2 linked regions of the Hahella chejuensis KCTC 2396 genome follow. The protein of the gene in region 1 interacts with the protein of each later gene in a pairwise test. Links are inferred from orthologs where the notes say so. Each region holds a gene or a part of one and is shown in the gene's direction. Other genes may lie near its edges. The genes, in order: glp and mobA.

What was found.
Region 2: the proteins of glp (region 1) and mobA interact in binary tests that used the Escherichia coli proteins (3 or more experiments, as listed by UniProt). The link is inferred for Hahella chejuensis KCTC 2396 from one-to-one orthologs.

The regions. Positions count from the first base shown.
Region 1 is NC_007645.1:5,031,379-5,039,335, reverse strand. The notes cover bases 3,056-6,007. They hold glp (molybdopterin molybdotransferase MoeA), read left to right. Parts: upstream 3,056-3,871; coding sequence 3,872-5,143; downstream 5,144-6,007. Other genes in these bases: HCH_RS21960 (helix-turn-helix domain-containing protein), read left to right, coding at 5,483-5,908; moaB (molybdenum cofactor biosynthesis protein B), read left to right, coding at 3,309-3,875; can (carbonate dehydratase), read left to right, coding at 3,056-3,254. Outside these bases: purC (phosphoribosylaminoimidazolesuccinocarboxamide synthase), read left to right, coding at 1-567; HCH_RS21990 (TIGR04219 family outer membrane beta-barrel protein), read left to right, coding at 766-1,497; HCH_RS21985 (NAD-dependent epimerase), read left to right, coding at 1,608-2,615; more of can, read left to right, coding at 2,619-3,055; UTP--glucose-1-phosphate uridylyltransferase GalU, read right to left, coding at 6,033-6,872; HCH_RS21950 (ribonucleotide reductase subunit alpha), read right to left, coding at 7,020-7,709; HCH_RS21945 (adenosylcobalamin-dependent ribonucleoside-diphosphate reductase), read right to left, coding at 7,847-7,957. UniProt on the Escherichia coli protein: Catalyzes the insertion of molybdate into adenylated molybdopterin with the concomitant release of AMP.
Region 2 is NC_007645.1:5,368,304-5,376,162, forward strand. Bases 4,169-7,022 are described here. They hold mobA (molybdenum cofactor guanylyltransferase MobA), read left to right. Parts: upstream 4,169-5,222; coding sequence 5,223-5,822; downstream 5,823-7,022. Other genes in these bases: HCH_RS23460 (hypothetical protein), read left to right, coding at 4,379-4,663; HCH_RS23465 (PilZ domain-containing protein), read left to right, coding at 4,816-5,226; moaE (molybdopterin synthase catalytic subunit MoaE), read right to left, coding at 5,865-6,338; HCH_RS23480 (SirB2 family protein), read left to right, coding at 6,491-6,874; HCH_RS23485 (hypothetical protein), read right to left, coding at 6,889-7,022. In the rest of the region: HCH_RS23445 (alpha-ketoglutarate-dependent dioxygenase AlkB family protein), read left to right, coding at 2-613; HCH_RS23450 (ion transporter), read left to right, coding at 730-1,578; HCH_RS23455 (Lon protease family protein), read right to left, coding at 1,627-4,005; more of HCH_RS23485, read right to left, coding at 7,023-7,068; HCH_RS23490 (fibronectin type III domain-containing protein), read left to right, coding at 7,380-7,859. UniProt on the Escherichia coli protein: Transfers a GMP moiety from GTP to Mo-molybdopterin (Mo-MPT) cofactor (Moco or molybdenum cofactor) to form Mo-molybdopterin guanine dinucleotide (Mo-MGD) cofactor.

The DNA.
Region 1 (7,957 bases):
GTAAACAATAAATTCAACGCTTTCATTATGAGTAAGCTGGCGGAAGCCGGCGTGCCAGTGCACTTTGTGCGTCTGCTTTCCGAGCGTGAGTCGCTGGTTAAGCGTTTGCAGATGATCCCGGTGGAGTGCGTTGTGCGCAACGTGGCTGCGGGCAGCCTGTGTCGTCGTCTGGGAGTTCGTGAAGGAATGGTCCTGACTCCTCCTACTTACGAACTGTTCCTGAAGAACGATGAATTGCATGATCCCATGATCAACGAGCACCACGCGCGTGCGTTTGGATGGGCGACGGATGCTCAACTGGAGGAAATGAAGGCGCTGACGTTTAAAGTAAACGATATCCTGAAAGCTCTGTTTGATGCAGCGGGCATGACGCTTGTGGATTACAAGCTGGAGTTCGGTCTGATTGACGGCAAGGTCACGCTGGGCGATGAATTCAGCCCTGACGGCTGTCGTATTTGGGATAAAGCCACCGGAGAAAAAATGGACAAGGACCGTTTTCGTCAGGATCTGGGCGACGTCATCGAGTATTACGAAGAGGTCGGCCGCAGGCTGGGCGTTCAGTTCTAATCATTCTCCCAATTGGGCCGGCCATCGCCGGCCCTTTTTGTAAATAAAGTTGGTTCAGCAACCGTTCATAATCAATAATTAAGCTGTGCCCGGGAGCCTTCGCACGACGCCCGGCCTGACGCAGGCTCCTCTCATTACTATTAAGCCCATCTGGTAAAGCAGGGCGGGCTATTCGCCAATGAAATAGAGGAATAATTAATGAAAAGAGCAATGATGACGTTATTGGCGGCTATGGCCTGTAACGGCGCTTATGCTGATACGATCGGGCTGTTCGCCGGGATAAGCGGCTGGAACGCGGACTTTACCGGCGACGTCCAGTCAGGTTCGGAATCCGTAGATCTGGAAAAAGATCTGGGCTTGGACGACGACACCTTTATTCAAGGCTATGTGGCGTTTGAGCACTTCGTTCCCGGGCTGCCCAATTTGCGCCTGCAGTACACTGAACTCAGCCAGAACGGCCAAGGAACTTTAACCAAAACATTCGATGACGTGACCTTTACTGGCGATGTCGACACGGACGTGGATCTGACTCATACCGACCTTATAGCCTATTGGCGTCTTTTAGATAATGTCGTATCACTTGACCTTGGTCTGCAGGCCCGTATTTTTGACGGTGAGATCACTATTAAGCAAAAAGGCGCATCTACGAATGAAAGCACCACAGCCATCGACGAAGTCGTGCCGATGCTGTATGGCGCAGTGGGTGTAGACCTTCCTCTTACCGGCTTAAGCGTCGGCGCATCTCTTGCAGGCCTGAAATACAGTGATAACCGCATGCTAGACGTCGCCGCCCGCATCAACTATGAAATCGAGGTGGTGGGCGTAGAGCTGGGTTGGCGTGAAATGCAACTGGAGCTGGACGATGTCAGCGATGTGGACGCTGATGTGGATATCGGCGGACCATATCTCGGAGTGAGCGTTCATTTCTGATATGACTGCGCCCTGATTTTTGCAGGGCGATTGGATTGTTATTTGAGCGTCCGGTGGACTATTTATCGCCGGACGCGCTTCGAGACTGAATTCGTATTGGGGGATGTAAAATGAAAGTGTTAGTAACAGGAACAGCAGGCTTTATTGGGTCTCATGTCGCATTGAGGCTGCTGGATCGTGGGGATGAGGTCATCGGCGTGGATAACCTCAATGATTATTATGAAGTTTCCCTGAAAGAAGCTCGTCTCGCGCGTTTGACGCCATACAAAGGCTTTACTGATGTGCGTCTGGATGTTGCGGATCGCGAAGGTATTGAAGCTCTTTTCGCCAAACATAAGCCTGACCGGGTTGTCCACCTTGCGGCCCAGGCTGGCGTCCGTTACTCCATCGAAAATCCGCATGCTTATGTATCCGCCAACCTGGTGGGACATATGAATATTCTGGAAGGCTGCCGTCATAACAAGGTTGATCACTTGGTGTACGCTTCCAGCAGCTCTGTTTACGGCGCCAACGAGTCCATGCCGTTCTCCGTGCACGACAACGTGGATCACCCTTTGAGCCTGTACGCGGCTACTAAAAAGTCCAACGAGTTGATGTCGCACACCTACAGCTCGTTGTACGGCATTCCGACGACAGGCCTGCGCTTCTTCACCGTATATGGCCCTTGGGGGCGTCCGGATATGGCGCTGTTTATTTTTACTCGCAAGATCATCGCAGGGGAGCCGATCGACGTATTCAATTACGGCAAGCACAAGCGCGACTTCACTTATATCGACGATATTGTGGAAGGGATCATCCGTACGCTGGATCATGTCGCGCCGAGCAACCCGGACTGGGACGGCATGCAGCCTGATCCGGGCACCAGTAAAGCGCCGTATCGTATATATAATATTGGTAGCAACAATCCAGTGGAGCTGTCTCGCTACATAGAAATTCTGGAAGAGTGCCTGGGCAAGAAAGCGGAAAGAAATCTGTTGCCTATGCAGCCTGGCGATGTGCCCGCCACCTATGCGGACGTTCAGGCGCTGATCGACGATGTGGGTTATCGCCCATCCACTACCGTGGAAGAGGGCGTTAAGAAATTTGTTGAATGGTATCGTGACTATTATCGTGTGTGATAAATGAACGAAATTAACCAGCTTCTTTTAAATAACAAAAAGTGGTCGGAGAAAATCCGCAAGGCTGATCCCGACTTTTTCCCGACTCTGGAGCGCCAGCAGGCGCCCACTTATATGTGGATTGGCTGTTCTGACAGTCGCGTGCCGGCGAACGAAATCGTCGGCATGCTGCCCGGAGAGGTCTTCGTGCATCGCAACGTGGCCAACGTGGTGGTGAACTCCGATCTCAATTGCCTTTCTTCTATTCAGTTCGCGGTGGAAGTTCTCAAAGTGCGGCACATCATCGTCACGGGCCATTACGGCTGCGGTGGCGTGCGTGCGGCGCTGGGCGCGGACCAGTTTGGCCTGATCGATAACTGGTTGCGTCATATCAAGGATATTTACGCTCAGCATCAGGAAGAAGTGGACGCCATCACAGATATGAATGAGCGGGTCAACCGTATGTGTGAGTTGAACGTGAAGCATCAGGTGCGCCACGTTTGTCACACTGGCATCGTGCAGAACGCCTGGAGCAGAGGGCAGCCGTTATCGGTGCATGGCTGGTGCTATGGGCTCAGCGACGGATTGCTCAAAGACCTGCAGGTGACGCAGTCCGGCCCTGAGCAACTGGGCTCCGTGTATACCTATATTGGGCAATAGTAATTTCTGCCTGCTCTCGGCAGAATCCGACACAAATGGTCAAGGTGTAAAATCATGGGACAGCATATCGTAGCCGAGTTCATGCCCCTTAACGTGGCGGTATTGACCGTTTCCGATACGCGCACGCAGGAGACGGATACCTCCGGGCAGGCTCTTGTGGACGGCGCGCGGGGAGCGGGACATGAAATTATCGATCGGACGTTGATTCCAGATGACGTCTATTTGATGAGGGCGGTGGTATCCGCCTGGATTGCGGACCCACAGGTGCAAGTGGTGCTGATTACGGGCGGCACTGGCTTTACTGGCAGAGATAGTACGCCGGAGGCGATCAAGCCGCTGTTCGATAAAGACGTGGAAGGGTTTGGCGAGTTGTTTCGCGCCATATCCTATCAAGAGATCGGCACCTCCACGGTGCAGTCCCGAGCCATCGCCGGACTCGCTAATGGTACAGTGATCTTCTGCATGCCGGGCTCTACAAACGCCTGTAAAACTGCTTGGAATAAAATCATCGTCGAGCAACTGGATGCGCGACACAAACCCTGTAACTTTGTTGGCCTGCTGAAGCGTCCAGGAAAAGAGTCTGCGGGGTCTGTAAAGTCTGGCTGTGGGCCGCGCGGATGAATGTTTCCGGCTCTCAGATTCATGGTTGTCACAGTTGTGACGCGCCTTCCTCTGGATTACGTCCCGTAGCGGAAGCCAAGTGTATTCTACAGGCGGCCGCGCAACCCATCGCAGGGGATGAAACTATTCCCTTGCTTGAGGCGGTCGGCAGAGTGCTGGCGGAGGATGTGGTGTCGGCCATTATGGTTCCGCCGACGGATAATAGCGCAGTTGACGGATACGCTATTTCCATCGACGCCTGTGAGGCGGAGATGGAGACGCCATTGCCGATTTCGCAACGTATTCCTGCGGGGGAGAGTCCGGCGCCTTTAAAACCGGGCTCTGCGGCGCGCATTTTTACAGGGGCAACCATTCCTGATAACGCCGTTGCTGTTGTTATGCAGGAGCACTGTCGCCTCGAAGGAGAGACGGTGATCATTCCCGCTGACGTGCGGCTGGGCAATAATCTGCGCCAGGCCGGTCAGGATATTCAGGCAGGTCAGATTGTTGTCGGCGCAGGTAAAAAGCTGCTTCCGCAGGACTTGGGGTTGATCGCTTCCGTTGGCGTGGCGCAAGTTAAGGTGCGCCGCAAACTGCGGGTGGCGGTGTTGTCTACGGGCGATGAGTTGGTTGAGCCTGGCGCGCCTCTGCCGGCGGGAAAGATTTATAACTCTAACCGCTATACGCTGTGTGGTTTGTTATCTCGCTTTCAGTGCGAGGTTGTCGACCTCGGCGTGATAGGCGACACCTATGAGGCGACGGAGCGGGCGCTATTGCAAGCGGCCGAGGATGCGGATCTGATCATTTCCAGCGGCGGTGTTTCGGTGGGGGAGGAAGATCATGTCAAGGCGGCGGTGGAAGCGAACGGAAAGCTGAATATGTGGCGATTGGCCATAAAGCCCGGTAAGCCCCTCGCTTTTGGTCAGGTTGGTTCGACTCCATTTCTCGGCCTTCCCGGTAACCCTGCCGCAGTGTTCGTGACCTTTTGCATTTTGGCGCGACCTTATATTTTGAAGATGCAGGGCGCTCACGAGATAGGATTGTCTTCCCAGGCGCGTCTGCCTGCGTTATTTGATATCCCCAAGCCTGGCGGGCGTGAGGAATATCTGCGCGTTAGAGTCTCGGTGAACGATGAGGGAAGGGCGGGGCTGGAAATGCACCCGAATCAAAGCTCAGGCGTGTTGTCTTCCGCGAGCTGGGCGGACGGCTTCGCCGTAGCGCCGGCGAATACGACGATTCGACGTGGGGATCTGGTGGAGTATATTTCCTTTGTCTCTATGGGATTATAAGGGCGTTTTTTGATCGTATTTCATGGAAGGAATCAAATATTTAAATGATGTGCGTAATGTGAATAAAAATGCTTGCTCAGGTCAGGCTTCTTTGTTATCTTACGCACCCGCTGACAGCAGGACCGTAGCTCAGTTGGTTAGAGCGCCACGTTGACATCGTGGAGGTCACCAGTTCGAATCTGGTCGGTCCTACCAATTCCCTTCTTTGTCAGTGATCTTTTTAATTTTTAAAACTATTCAAAAATTGTTCCGTTTATTCAGGTCTTATGGCATCTGAATATCTGGTTTGTGTTGACTTTTTAGTGATACGATTGCTGAAAACCAGTCACGGAGCGGGGCATGAAGTATCTTCGAACCTTCTATCAGCGCCTTCGGGATTTTCGGCACAAGAAAAAGCTTACCCTTGAGGATATTGCCACCTTTTGTCAGGTGGATGTCACGGTTGTGGCTGGTTGGGAAAATCCCATTGAATCCCAGCGTTGTTACCCTTCTATCGATAACCTGTTTGATCTTTGCGTAAAGACGGGTGTTTCCCTGGATGCGCTGCTGGATTTTGATCAGAATGAGAAAACCAACCCTCAGTTGGACTTACCCGGTTTTGAGATGGGTGAGGACGGGGATTTGGATACGGTCATTGAGCGCCTGACCAAGGTGATGGAAGAGGCGTTGCCTGATTCGACAGAGCGATTGTTGCTGAAACGCTTTCGCGCCAGCGATGAAGATAAAAAGCGTTTTATCCTGCAGCTGATGAATAATGGAGACTGATCTTCCCTCGTTTGTACTTTGTTTCATATTAGTTGTCAGTCAATCCTGCGGGAGCATCTTAAATGCGGCAATAAAAAAAGCGCCTGTTTAGGCGCTTTTTTGGTGCATATAAAAAGGAGATGGTTTACATCAGGCCTTTTTTGTACACGTTCTCGTAAACATAATTGGTGGCTTCGACGAAGCCGTCAATGCTGCCGCAGTCGAAACGACGTCCTTTGAATTTATACGCCAGTACGCAACCGTCTTTGGCTTGCTTCAGCAGGGCGTCGGTCACTTGAACTTCACCGTTTTTGCCGGGCTCTGTGTCGCGGATGATGTCAAAAATATCCGGAGTCAGAATGTAGCGGCCGATGATGGCGTAATTGGAGGGAGCCTGATCGGCGGGTGGCTTCTCTACCATGTCTGTGACGCGGAACAGGCCTTCTTTCATTGGGTCGCCGGCAATGACGCCATACTTGTGAACTTCGTCGTGTGGAACTTCCTGGATGGCCACAATGCTGCAACGGAATTGATTGTACAGCTTGGTCATCTGGGCCAGCACGCTGTCTTCGCCTTCTTCCACCATGCAGAGATCGTCCGCAAGCACAACCGCGAACGGCTCGTCGCCGATCAGGGTCTGTCCGGAAAGAATAGCGTGCCCTAAACCTTTCATTTCATTTTGGCGGGTGAATGAGAATTTATTGTTATTTATCAGGCTGCGAATGCTGGATAGAAGTTCTTCTTTGCCGGTTCCCTTGATCTGTTGTTCCAGCTCATAAGAAATATCAAAGTGGTCCGCAATGGCCCGCTTACCCCGGCCGGTAACAAAACCGAAAGAGTTCATACCAGCGGCGACTGCTTCTTCAACGCCGTACTGAACCAGTGGTTTGCTCACGACTGGCAGCATTTCTTTAGGCATGGCTTTGGTGGCGGGCAGGAATCGGGTTCCGTAACCAGCTACCGGAAACAGACACTTTTTAATCATATATTCTCCTTGAAGTTGTGTAGGGCGTTAGTCTACTTGGATTTAGTTATCTTGCAAATCTCGGTCCACCGTTTCCAAAAACGAAAAAAGGAGGGACTTACCCTCCTATTTTGACATTGATTTCATAACAACTTTATTAACAGTTGTTCAGCCGCACTTACTGTCTCCACAATTGAGACATGTTTGGCATCCATCCATCAAAATCACGGATTTTTGGCTGCATTTCTTACACATTGTCGCGTTTGCGGGGAATGCCGAGCCATCTGCGCTCGCCTCATTTTTCTGCCTCGCCTCGTACTCTGCGCGTTTCTCCGCGATCATGCGTTTATGAGCGTCGCTCATTTCTTCGGACTCGATAATGCCCAGCGCTTTCATGTGCTTTTCAATCACTGCGCCGATTTCCGCCACCAGAGAGGGGACGAAAATACCACCCTTCTTGTAGTAACCGCCACTGGGATCATGTACGGACAGTAACTCTTCCAGCAGGAAGGTGATGTCGCCGCCTTTGCGGAACACAGCGGAAATAACCCGCGTCAGTGCGATAACCCACTGAAAGTGCTCCATGGACTTGGAGTTGATGAAGATTTCATACGGACGACGAGTTTCGTGGTCGGTGCCTTCATTCAACAGGATGTCGTTGATGGTGATATAAAACGCATGCTCCGACACCGGGGGTTTGATCTTGTAAGTCGTGCCGAGTAGGAAATCCGGGCGCTCGATTTTTTCATTCATTTCAACCGGTTGTGGTTGCTCCTGGACCGGTTCGCTTGCCGGCGCAACGTCACTGGGCTTGTGAACTTTGTAGCCGACAATTTTCTTTTCAATTTTAACAGCCATGACTGTATACCCTTGTGTACGGTGGCTTTGCTCAGGTTTTCCCGGGAAAACCTAGCTGCAGGCGCATATTATGCGCCCATTTTTAACATTTTCTATGGAGAAACCCGGCGATTTTACGAAATCGCCAGGACTTCGCCTCAGTATTTTCCGTAAGTGCCTTCTTTCAAGGCGTCGAACAGGTTGGCGGCGGTGTGGGTTTCACCGTCGTACTCAACTTCTTCGTTGCCTTTCAGCTTGATGGTCTGACC
Region 2 (7,859 bases), 340 kb from region 1 along the record:
CATGCAGTTACGCCAACATCCAGATCTACAGATTGAGCCCATTACAATAGCCAACGGTGCGCTCACCCTCATCCACCCGCTACTGGCGGACGCTGACGCCGCATTTGTTCTAGAAGACTTAACCCAGCATTTGGATTGGCGTCAGGACAGCCTGCGCATACAAGGTCGTACTATTCCTATCCCGCGCCTGCAAGCATGGTATGGCGAACCGCACTGTCATTATGCTTACTCCGGCCTGCGCCTTAACCCCACTCCATTCTCCCCGTTGTTACAACAGTTGCGTCATATCGCCTCTGAACACGCCGCAGCCAAGTTCAACTGCGCTCTGTGTAACCTGTATCGAAACGGACAGGACAGCGTTTCATGGCACGCTGATGATGAGCCAGAACTGGGGCCCGCCCCCATTATTGCTTCTTTTTCTTTTGGCGCGACGCGCACGTTTCAGATTAAGCCCAAACGGGGAGGCCAAACCCTGGCGATAGAGCTGTTGCATAACTCGCTGCTGATCATGTCTGGAGACATGCAGCGCCACTGGCGCCACCAACTACCTAAAACGAAGGCGCCCGTGGGTCCGCGAGTAAACCTGACTTATCGATATATTCCCGCCGCCTGATTGCTCTCCACTCAGTCTTGATATCTATCGCCGCACACCAGTAAACGGTTGCGCATCCTCAATGATGAATTAGAATCTGCGGCGTGGTTATCCGTTAAACCGGTTTCGAGAAAAACATGTCTATTAACGACAAGCTGCGTAGGCAGCTTTACATCATTATTTTTCACGCTGACACCCCTGCCGGCAAAGCCTTTGACATAGCGCTGATCGGCGGCATTCTCATAAGCGTTATCACCGTTATGCTGGACAGCGTCAGTGATTTCCGGCTGAAGTATGGCGACTGGTTCGTGGCTATTGAGTGGTTCTTCACAATATTGTTCACAATTGAGTATCTGTTGCGAATTTACTGTGTGGACAAGCCCGTTCGCTATATTTTCAGTTTTTACGGCATTGTCGACCTGCTCTCCATCATCCCAACCTATCTGAGTTTGTTCGTGGGCGGCGCGCACTATCTTCTGGTTATCAGGGTGCTCCGAGTTCTGAGGGTATTTCGTATCTTAAGGCTGGCGAAGTATGTCTCTCAGGCCAATCTGCTATTGCACGCAATTCGCCAAAGCCGGCAAAAAGTGACGGTGTTTCTGTTTTCCATCCTGGTGCTGGTCACTTTGTTTGGCTGCATGATGTATCTAATAGAGGGGCCCGCTAATGGTTACACCAGTATTCCACGCAGCATCTACTGGGCAATCGTCACACTCACAACAGTGGGATATGGGGACATCGCCCCGAAGACTGATTTTGGCCAAGGCATGGCGGCGATGGTCATGGTGATGGGCTACGCCATCATCGCTGTGCCAACCGGTATTTTTACCGCCGAACTTTCCAATGTCCTGCGCAACAACTACCTAAGCCTGGCCTGTCGTTCCTGCGAGAAAGATTTACACGAAGCGGAAGCCCGTTTCTGCAGCCATTGCGGCGCAAGGCTCCCTTTGGGGACAGTAGTTAAACCAGTTAAAGCCCATAGTTAGGCATGCGGCTAGAGGCGCCGCACGCCTTATCTAACGAGAAGAGACGTTCTAGTGACGTCTCTCCGCCATTTTCAACTGCTTCAGTTTTTGCTGAACCATGCCAAACAGCGTATTACGACTATAAGTTCCTTTTTCGTTTGGCTGTCCGACTCGCAAGCCCGTCAAAATCTCCAGCGCTTCTCCCACATTCCTGACGGAATAGATAAAGAATTTCTTCTCCTTGCAGGCATCCAGCACACGCTTGTTCAGCATCAGGTTGTGTTCGTTGGAAGCGGGAATTATCACGCCCTGCTCTCCACTTAAGCCTTTGATGCAACAGGTTTCAAAAAAGCCTTCAATCTTTTCGTTGACTCCGCCGACCGGCTGAGAGTCGCCAAACTGGTTCATTGAGCCGGTAATCGCAATATTCTGTTTGATAGGCGCATCGGAAATAGAAGAAATGATTGCGCAAAACTCCGCCATGGAAGCGCTGTCGCCATCGACTTCACTATACGACTGCTCAAAGGCGATACTGGCGGAAATCCTGATTGGGCCATTTTTGCCGAAAATTGAAGCCAGATAGGCGGACAGAATCATCATGCCCTTGGAGTGAATAGCGCCAGCTAATTTAACGTCACGCTCGATATCGATCACTTCGCCATCGCCATAATGCGTGGTTGCAGTCACCCGGCTCGGCACGCCAAACTCATGATCGCCCGTACTTAGCACAGACAACGCATTGATTTGTCCCACTTTCTCTCCGATAGTGGATATCAGCGTGGTGCCGTCGCGGATGCTGTCGAACACCTGATCACGAATTCGACTCGAGCGATATTCAGCGCTACGCAAAGCCTTGTCTACATGCTCTGAATGGATCATTTTAGCCTTGGCTTCATTGGCCCAATAGTTACTCTCGCGCAAGAGATTGGCGATATCCGCCGCGTGCAAAGACAGTCTGTTCTGATCTTCAGCGACGCGAGCGCTATGCTCAAGAATTCTCATCACTGCATAGCGATCACAAGGCATCAGTCCCTTTTCGCGCACCAGGCTGGTAATAAAGCGAGCGTAGTGCATTTGCGTTTCAGGGGTGCGCGAAATCTCGCTTTCAAAGTCCGCTGTGACCTTAAACAGTTCGCCGAAGTCCGGGTCATACTGCTGCAGCAACAAGTAAGTATCCCTGTCGCCAAACAGGACGATCTTCACTTCCAGCGGCATTGGCTCCGGCTCCAGAGAAATCGTACCGGACAGCGTTATCTCTTTCTCCAGCGCGTTCATAGTCACATTGCCTGAGCGCAGCGTACGCTTGATCGCATCCCATACAAAAGGCTGCTCAAGCACTTTGACGGCGTCCATAAGGAGATAACCGCCATTGGCGCGATGAAGAGCGCCGGGCCGGATTAATGTAAAGTCGGTAAACACGGTGCCTTTATAGGTGACATTTTCCACCGCCCCAAACAGGTTGAAGTAGTTGGGGTTATCTTCCACGACGATCGGCGCATTGCCATTGGCGTCATGATGGACCATCACGTTCACCTGATAGCGTCTGGGCAGCTTGTTATCCATAGTGGCCGCCGCCAGAGCCGCCTGTTCTTCGCCGTCGTCCAGAAAAATCTCAACGTTCTTCAGCAAGTCCGCCTGAATGTGTTCCAGGTGCTCGACGACTTCCAAATGCTCACGATACTTTTTCTTCAGGTTGTCGATCAGGTGCTGGGAAACCGCCAGCGCTATCTCTTCATTCAGCGCTTGCTGCTTGTCCGCATACTCCTGTTCCCACTGGCTGAGTCGACGCAACACTGTGCGGAGTTTTTTCTCCAGCTTGTTGATGGCGTCTTCAAATTCTTGTTGGCGCGCTTCGGGCAACTCCGCAAAAGTCTCCGCGCTATATGGTTTTTCACCGTCCGTGGCCACCAGACGATAGCCGCCCGGGGTCGTCACCGTCAGGCTGATTTGCTGCTTTTTGGCGGCGTTGGCGATACGGCTAAGCGATTTTTCCTGCTTCTGGCTCAGTTCGTTTTTAATCTGCTCTGCGCGCTCGTAATATGACTCGTTATCAAACGCCTGCGGAATGCCTTTCTGCAAGCGCACCAAAAGCTGCTCCAGATCTTTCTTTAACGGCATTCCCAGACCGGCTGGCAGGCGCAGTACTTTAGGCGAGCGCACGTCATCAAAGTTGTTGACGTAGCACCAATCGCTGGCGACCGCCTCAGAGCGCTTTTTCTCCAGGAAGCGCATGATCATCGTCCGCTTACCCAGACCGTTGCGGCCGATGGCGTATATGTTATAGCCGGCGTCCGCCATGGATATGGCGAACTGCACTGCCTCTTGAGCGCGGTTTTGCCCAAGAATGCCTTCCAGCGGCTCCAGAGCACGGGTGCTGCTGAATTTGAAATCTTTTGTGAGACAGGGTTTGTAGAGCGATTGGATTGGTAGGGGCTTTTTCTTACTCATAGACTCCGCCCGATGCTAAACCGGGGCGTCAAAATGCGTGTATAGATCGCTGCTCGCCACGCCGGCTCACCTGCGACTTCCCAAAAAAGGGTCAAGTTTAACCAAATCAGCTTTAGCGCAAAACCGCTTTTACACAATTATCCGTCATGCTCCCCGTCACCACGCCCAGCGACACTAGCAGCCAGTAAAAGCACAGCATCTTGAATAGTCGGATTAAAGTTTTTTCTATATCCGCCGTTATAAGTTTAGCGTAACTCCGGTTACGGCGACGCCGACCGAAAACAGGGCCACACGCGACAATTCAAGGCGAGTTAATACAACAATAGGGAATGATTGAAAAAATGAAAGACAACCTGTTAGAGGAAATCCAACCATGTACATTAATGACGCCAGAAACAGGCCTTCCCCCCCTAGCGCAGCTTCCTTGAAGCAGTCCGCACAGGTCGAGTCAACGCCGGCGCAGGCTCCCCTGACAGAGGGCGAGTTGCATGACCGTCGCATGCGTCCGGATCGCCGGCGCAGTGAGGGAAACGACTACGAGGGCCAGGAGCGCCGCAAAAGAAGGGACCGGCGCACCCCAAAACTGCTCGGAGCGCGAGACGGGCAGCCGGAAGAGCTGGAGAGTAGAACAGGAAGGCTGGTGAATACGGCTGTTTGACCTGTCGCCCCCCCCCCCAGGTTGCGCCAGCTCACAAAACGCAAATCTGAGCATTTATTATCCAAATCCAACTAATAAAATAAGAAGCCCGGTAAAGGGAATCCATCGGGCCTAACGCTATTACCAAAAAGATATAGACTCAGCACAAGATCATGCAGGAAGTGACTTTTCCCACCCAATCAGAACGTCGCATCAAAATACGGCATACCACGTCAGCCCTGACAGCAGTGGTTTGTTTGTCAGGCCTGTTCAGCCGCTCCAAGACTCGCATCGTTGTTAACTGCATAGACTTTAATCGCTATGGCATGGCGTTTCATAGCAGTCAGAAATTTCGTCTCGGCGAGAAGATTGAACTTTGTTTCCGTGGCCGCTACATTGCTGAAAACGGCATTCAGGCGCAAATACTTAACTGCAGCGAACATGAGTATGGCTTCAGATACGGCATCCAATTCGCCTATTGCGCTTCCAGCAGAGATTACTCCAGAGAAGTTGATAATGCTTTGTCCCGTATTGAAGGTTTATTCAGCAAAACGCAGGAAACCTGTCGCTCAAGAGCCTCATGACTAGACCATCGACCCTGTTGGATTGCGACGGGCTGATACTCGCGGGCGGCAAAGGTCAGCGTGCGGGCGGCAATGACAAAGGACTCCTTTCCTGGCGCGGTCAGCCTCTCGCCCAACATATCCAATCCACATTCGCCAAAACCTGCGAACGGGTATTAATCAGCTGTAACCGCAATGCAGCCCAATATCAACGCATGACGCCTTTTGTCTTTCCAGATGCCTGGGGAGAATTTGCCGGCCCTCTGGCGGGAATCTACTCCGCACAGCCGCATATGAGTAAAGAGTGGCTGTTGATCAGCCCCTGCGATACGCCCCTTCTAACACCTGAATACGCGCTTCGAATGTTTGCCGGCAGGCGGGATAATCTGATAAGCATCGCCTGGGATGGAGAGCGGCTGCAATATCTGCACTGCCTGCTTCCCGCCAGCAGTTTTGAAGATATTCTTCGCTATCTGCAAAGCGATGGACGCAGCGTCAAACGCTGGCTTGACTCACGCCCATTACAAAGAATCGACTTCAGCGATCGTCCAGAAATGTTTTATAACATCAATACGCTGGATGAACTGGCGCATCTGGACAGCTCTCAAGGACAATAACAAAAATACTCGCGCCACTAGGTTCGCGCCAAGTCACTACTGCTACTCCGGTTCGGAACTCCACTCTCCCGCCCTGACCTGATCGCTTTCTTTGGCCTCCACCCAATGCTCCCCTTCCGCCGTCAGTTCTTTCTTCCAGAATGGGGCCTGCACCTTTAAATAATCCATGATGAACTCGCAAGCGGCGAAAGCGTCACCACGGTGGGCGCTTGCGGTCACCACCAGCACAATCTGATCTCCCGCCCAGAGTTCGCCAACACGATGGATGACTCTTACTCCATTCAAATCCCAGCGCTGAAAAGCTTCCTTTGCGATTTTAGTCAGCGATTTTTCTGTCATCGCAGGATAGTGCTCCAGATAAAGCCCCTTTACATCTGGCTTATCACTGAAATCCCGCACCAAACCGACAAAACTGCAAACCGCGCCAACAGCGGTATCGCCATCCGTCAATCGACGCGTTTCCTCTCCGAGATCAAAGTCGTCCGTTGTCACATCGATTCTTATGTTGTCACTCATCGTTCAGAAACCACCTGATAAAGGCTGCGCGCCGCGCGCAATAGATAAAGAAATGCTGACTAACACTTTAAGTTTTTAAGGAAAGAATTTCTAATAGGCGGCCGTCGTTCCAACAAACCTGAACAATAAAGATGCTGTGAAAGGAGCCAATCATGAGCTATATGCTGCTCAAACACATTCATATGACCTGCGTTGCGTTGACCTTCGCGTCCTTTACCTTACGCTTTATATGGATGATTCTGGGGAGTCCACTCTTACAGCACAAATTAAGCAAGGTTCTTCCGCACATTATCGACACATTGCTACTGTTGAGCGCCATAGGACTAGCGCTAAAACTTCAGCAATACCCTTTCCATAACGGATGGCTCACCGCAAAAGTGGTGGGATTAATCATTTACATCGCGTTAGGCGTTTTCGCGCTCAAGAGAGGTAAGACAAAGAGGACTCGCGTCCTGTTTGGACTTGGCGCCTATACAGCGTTCGCCTATATCGTCATGGTCGCCCTGACCAAAAGCAGTTGGCCATTACCGCTTTAAATCTTTCCGCCAAATTAGTATTGCGTGCCGCTTTTATCCTCGGGTTCTAGGTCACCCGGCTTAGGTGGCGTCACGTAATAGCGCTTTTGATCAAGCTCTTTGACTTCAGGATCGCTGACAGGATTTCGTTTCCTACTTCTTACCACCCAAATCACAACCGCAACCACTATAGCTAGCAATACGACCCACTTCATATTCGTTCTCCCTCTCCACAACAGCTCAAGTTACATTTTCGATTCCACAATGGCTGTCGCCAATTACAGACAATCTAACTATTTGAAAATTATAGAGATAATTTCAAACACCGGCGTTCTGGTAAGAAAAAGGCAACCCTTTTCACAATAGTCTAAAAGCAGAAAGAGATAAACAGAAAGCTTAACTCTTTGTTTTTTATAAATATTTCCAACATCCCGACATTATTGGCACGAATCCTGACTAAGAGCGCGGGGCGTTATCTGTTTATAGCGTCAACTTATAACTCTAACTCTACTAATAGGGGAATGATTTGAATCAAGTTAACTTTGAGGTCAAAGCCCTTTCATACTTAAAAAGTATTTTTCACCGCGCCAAATCAAATTCTAGATCCATCACTGCCATTTTGGGCTTCACTCTGGCAAGCGCCCTATTGACTGGGTGTGGCGGTGGAGGAACTGGAGGAGCGTCCTCTGGGATTGATGAGAATACGCCTCAAATCGCCGCTGCGAAGCAATCAACCAATTACGCCCGTAGCGCATTTATCTTTTGGGAGCCTCCATATACTCGGGAAGACGGCAGTGATATCGAGCTATATGAACTGGAAGGCTATCGCGTGTATCACCAACATGAGTCAGACAATGACTGGCAATACACCGAAGTTGGGGATCAGCAGTTTGAGTATGCGTTTTCCAACCTGGAAAAGGGCGTCCACTATTTCGCCGTCACCGTACTGGATATCAATGGAATGGAAAGCGAGCCTTCCAGGATTATGACTAAGAAAATCCTTTAA